2 regions of the Novosphingobium sp. DS6-6 genome follow, and region 1 is predicted to be linked to the other one. Evidence: riboswitches for the same ligand, from Rfam matches in the RefSeq annotation. Region 1 holds a riboswitch; the other holds the start of a gene.
What was found. Region 1 has a riboswitch for cobalamin ahead of AC3EDY_RS06075 (TonB-dependent receptor plug domain-containing protein). Riboswitches for the same ligand answer to the same signal wherever they lie in the genome.

Region 1 (2,448 bases):
CGGACGCGGCCTCGTAATAGATGGCGGTCGTCAGGCATTGCAGCGCGCGCCAGCGGTCTTCCCCGCTGCCGGTGGCAAAGAGCGGCCGCGCCGCGGGATTGCGCGCCCATGCCGAAAAGGGCGTGCCATCATCCGCGTCACTATGGATCGCCGCGATCTGCCGGTCCCAGGCGCGCGCGGCATCCTGTGGCGCAAGCAGGCCGCTATCCCGCGCCGAAACGAAATAGAACGCCGAGCCGGGGAAGCTTTCGCCAGCACGTTCGAACGGCTGCAGGCTTTCGGTCGGGTTGCGGGCCGCGGCCGGGACGATTCCGGGGGAGCCCCAGCCGATCGCGCCCAGGGCCAGGCCCAGCGCGCCGACCGCGGCAATGCCGGCCGCCCGCTCCGCCAGCCGGGAAAACGGGCGATGCTGATAGCGCCACGATGTCATGTCGCGGCGGCGGATGCGGGCGGTGAAATCGCGCGGGCGCACCGGCGGCAGCACAAGCCCGGCGACCAGCGCCGCTTCGGCCTGCCTGCGCTGCGCGGCGCACAGGCGCGCCTCTTGCCCCAGCGGCGGCATCAAAGCCTCGGGCGGCAGAGTGGGCGTGGCGCCGGCAGGAGGAATCGGCTGAGGCATGTATGCGACGGCTGGCCTTTCCACCCCGCGTTAGGCGGCTAGTTCAAGCCATGCACGGCGGGATTCGGTCACGTCCCGATAAGGCACAGGCTGCTACGGTCTGGTTAACCGGTGCTGAGGGCTTGCCCCTTCGGGCATGCCGCGCTATCGACTGGCGCGACGCCACCGGTGCCCGCTTATCGCGGGCTAAGAGGGAAGCCGGACCAAACCGGCGCTGCCCCCGCAACTGTTTCCGGAAGAGCGCCACGCCCTTGTGCGCCACTGGCCCTTTGCGGGCTGGGAAGGTCGGTGTGTCGCGATGACTCCGGATGAGCCAGGAAACCTGCCGGTGTGTGGTCGTTCCGCGGCCGGGCGGGGTGTACCGGGCGCAAGCGTGGTGAGTTTCCGCCCCCAAGGCCCGGCGGACCTCCCGCCATGGACGGCAAGACTGTCCATCGGCCGGGAGGAAACGTCATGAAGACATCGCCACTTGTGCTGGCCGGCATTCTCGTGCTGGCCGTTCCCGCGCATGCAGAGGAGGCGCCGGCACCCGATGCGGGCGCCGCTGACGGTGCACAGATCACCGTGCTGGCTACCGGCAACGCCATCGCGCTGGATCAGACCGGCCAGGCCATCACCGTTCTGCCATTGCAGACGATCGAGGCGGTGCAGGGGCAGGACTTGACCCGCGTGCTCGAACGCGTGCCTGGCCTGACCTATTCGCGCACCGGCGGTCTGGGTGCGCAGACCGCCGTGCGCCTGCGCGGCGGGGAAGGGCAGCACACCCTGGTGCTGATCGACGGAGCGCGGGCGGAAGATCCCGCGGCAGCCTCGGGCGGGTTCGATTTCGGCACGCTGACCACTGGCGGGATCGAGCGGATCGAGGTGCTGCGCGGTTCGAACTCGGTGATCTGGGGCAGTTCCGCCATCGGCGGGGTCATCGCCATCACGACGCGCGAAATCGATGGCGTCGCAGCTTCGGCCGAGGCGGGATCGCGCAATTCCTATAACGCCGATGCCATCGCGGGCGTCGAGCGCGCGCGTTATGCGCTTTCGGTCAACGGCGGCTATGTCACCACCGATGGCGTCTCGGCCGCGGCCAGCGGCAGCGAGCGCGACGGCTATGACCAATGGCGTGTCGGGGGCAAGGGCCGGTTCAACCTTACCGACACGCTCTCGCTTTTCGCGACCGCGCGCTATGCCAATGGCAAGACGCAGATCGACGGTTATCCCGCGCCGACCTATACCTTCGGCGATACGCCGGAATACAGCACCACGCGGCAGTTCTTCGGCCGCGCCGGGCTGAATTTCACGGGCAGCGCGCTTACTTTCAACGCCGCTTACGCGCTATCCGATACGCGCCGGCGCTATTACACCGGCGGGGCCGACGATACGTTCGAATATGGCTACAACGGCCGCAGCGAAAGGGTCGAGCTCAACGGGCGCTACACGCTGCCGTCCGGTTTCGCGCTCGATTTCGGGGCCGACCGCGAATGGACCCGGTTCGACAGCACGTTCGATGCGCGGCAGCGCGCGCATCTTACCAGCGGCCACGCCATGCTGGGCTGGTACAGTGCCAAGGCAAGCCTTGCCGGCGGCGTGCGCTATGACGAACAGAGCCAGTTCGGCAGCAATTGGAGCCTGGGGGCCAATGGAACGGTGGACGTGCTGCCCGGCCTGCGCCTGAACGCCAGCTATGGCGAAGGCTTTCGTGCGCCCACGCTCTATCAGCTGTTTTCGCCCGATTACGGCAATCGCAATCTCAGCCCGGAGCGCAGCCGCAGCTATGACCTGGGCCTTGCCTATGCCAGCGCCGATGGGACGTTTCGCGCCGGCGTGACGGCCTTCCG
Region 2 (2,448 bases), on a different contig from region 1:
CGTCACAATCGACCTGAACGAAAGCGACCAGCTCTGAATTGAGCAGTTCAATTCTTTCAAGATAGGCTTTTGTCAAATCAAGAGAAGTGAATTTTCCTTCGCTTAATGCCTGTCTTTGCTCGTAAGCCGGCAGGAACAGATCATCGAGACTTACCGACATGGTATTTTCCTTTGGCAGTATGCGGCAAATCTAGATTTCCACTCACGAATTGACAATGCGGCCGGCGTGCGAAATCTATATACCAAAGTGCCAGGATCATGAGGGAGCGATGACCGCGCGCGGCGTGCGCCTGTGGCGAAGACAGTGGGCGCAGCGGGCGTTTCCCGATGAAGCGGGGGCGATCGAATTCGTGCGTGCGATCCGCTGGCCCGACGGCGTTTCCTGCCCGCATTGCGGCTCCCGGAAAGTGAACGTGCAGGACGAGCGGGAGCAGATGCGCTGCCGCGCCTGTGCCAAACGCTTCAACGTTCGCGCGGGCACGGTTTTCGGCGGCAGCAAGCTTCCCTTGCGGCACTGGCTGATCGCCGTGCGGTTGATCGCGGCCCATCCGCGATGCATCGCCAGCACCCAGCTGGCCCGGGATCTTGGCATCACGCAGGATACCGCCTGGCACATGATGATGCGCCTCGCGCGGTTTCTCGGCAAAACGACGATCCGGTTTTCCGAAGCGGAGAAAGTCGCCCTGGTCGATCAGCTCGTGCAGCGACGGTTCGAAGCGCCAGCACCGTGACCGCCGCCACCGGACGATCCGCGGCCCTGACCGGCGCCGCGATCCGGGTGCGGTCAAGGGCGGTTGGCTTGCCGGCCGATCTGGTCTAGAGGGTGCGCCGGGGCAGGGCCTTGCGCCTTGTCTTCTGAAAGATCGCGTCGGTGCCCCGAAAGGGGCTTAATCGGGAATGCGGTGCGGGGGCTTCGTCCCCAAGTCCGCAGCTGTCCCTGCAACTGTAAGCGGCGAGCGCGATGCAACCGATCCCCTTTCGTGCCGGGGATCGCCACTGGGCCGGCAGCGGCCTGGGAAGGCTTGCATCAAGCCCTGACCCGCGAGCCAGGAGACCTGCCGGCGCATCGGTCGCTCTTGCCTTGATCCAGGGGATGGTCCGGGCACGGTAATGCTTCCGTCTGGGCGACGAGCACATGTGCGGCCGGGGCTGCACGGGTCGCTTTGTGGCGGGCTTCGTGCGCCGGCCTGCCACCGCGCGTCCGGCCGGATCGATACCGGCAGGCCCTTGCCCTGTTCCATCGCCCGGCGCGTGGAAGGCTCTTGCATGCTTACTCCCGTTGACGAAGGCCCCGCCATCGTGGCCTGCAATACCTGCCACCATGGCGACGAGCGGCGCGGTGGCGCCCGGCTGGCGGCGGCACTGCGCGCCGCGCAGCAGAAGGATGGCCGCTTTGCCGGCATTGCCATCCAGGAAATGGCGTGCCTGTTCGCCTGTGCCCAATCATGCACCGTGCATCTGCGCGCGCCGGGGAAACTGGGCTATGTGCTGGGCCGGTTCGCGCCCGATGAAGGGGCGGCCGCCGCCATTCTCGCTTATGCCGCGGCCTATGCGCAAAGCCCGCATGGCGAAGTGCCGTTCGCGCAGTGGCCGCCTGGGGTCAAAGGGCATTTCATCGCCCGTACTCCGCCGGCGGGGTTCGTTGCGGCATGAGCGCGTTTGCCACGCCTGCCGCCTTTGCCGGCGCGCTGTCCGCATTGTCCGCGCCCGATGAAGCCGCCATGGGCGCTGCCCGTGCCCGCCAGGCCGTGCTTACCAAGCCGCCGGGATCGCTCGGCCGCCTGGAAGACCTGGCCGTGTTCATGGCCGGCTGGCAGGGGCGCGAACAGCCGGTGATCGTTCGTGGGCGCACTGCCATCTTTGCCGGCAACCACGGTGTTGTCGTGCATGGTGTCAGCGCCTTTCCCGCCAGCGTCACGGCCGCCATGGTGGCGAATTTTGCCGCGGGCGGCGCCGCGATAAACGCCCTGGCCGGGGCGGCGGGGCTCGATCTGCGGGTAGTGCCGCTCGATCTGGATCGGCCGACGGCCGATTTCACCACCGGCCCCGCGATGAGCGAGGCCGAATGCCTCGCCGCGATCAACGCCGGGGCAGCGGCGGTCACCCCCGATCTCGATATTCTGACGCTGGGGGAAATGGGCATCGGCAATACCACGGCCGCCGCCGCGCTTTGCGCGCACAGCTTGGGCGGCACCGCGGCGGACTGGGCCGGGCCGGGCACCGGGCTCGATCGCGCGGGCGTTGCGCGCAAAGTCGCGGTGATCGAACGCGCGCTCGCGCTCCATGCCGATGCGCCGTCCACCCCGTTCGAGACGCTGCGCCGGCTGGGCGGGCGCGAGATTGCCGCCATGGCCGGTGCCGTGCTGCGCGCGCGCGCGCTGCGCGTGCCGGTCATGCTCGATGGTTTCATCACCTGTGCCGCGGTGGCGCCACTGGCGGCCCACGCGC

Region 2: it holds a riboswitch for cobalamin, as region 1 does, so the genes downstream of both, AC3EDY_RS13440 (DUF1636 domain-containing protein) here and AC3EDY_RS06075 (TonB-dependent receptor plug domain-containing protein) in region 1, are expected to answer to the same signal.

Annotation. Positions count from the first base shown of each region.
Region 1 covers NZ_JBYNTS010000004.1:28,415-30,862, reverse strand. Annotated here, with positions in the region: gene AC3EDY_RS06080 (cell wall hydrolase) at 1-619, opposite strand, end outside; cobalamin riboswitch at 769-962, shown strand; gene AC3EDY_RS06075 (TonB-dependent receptor plug domain-containing protein) at 1,073-2,448, shown strand, end outside.
Region 2 covers NZ_JBYNTS010000012.1:8,516-10,963, forward strand. Annotated here, with positions in the region: gene AC3EDY_RS13430 (amidase) at 1-160, opposite strand, end outside; gene AC3EDY_RS13435 (transposase) at 270-731, shown strand; cobalamin riboswitch at 853-1,077, shown strand; gene AC3EDY_RS13440 (DUF1636 domain-containing protein) at 1,267-1,653, shown strand; gene cobT (nicotinate-nucleotide--dimethylbenzimidazole phosphoribosyltransferase) at 1,650-2,448, shown strand, end outside.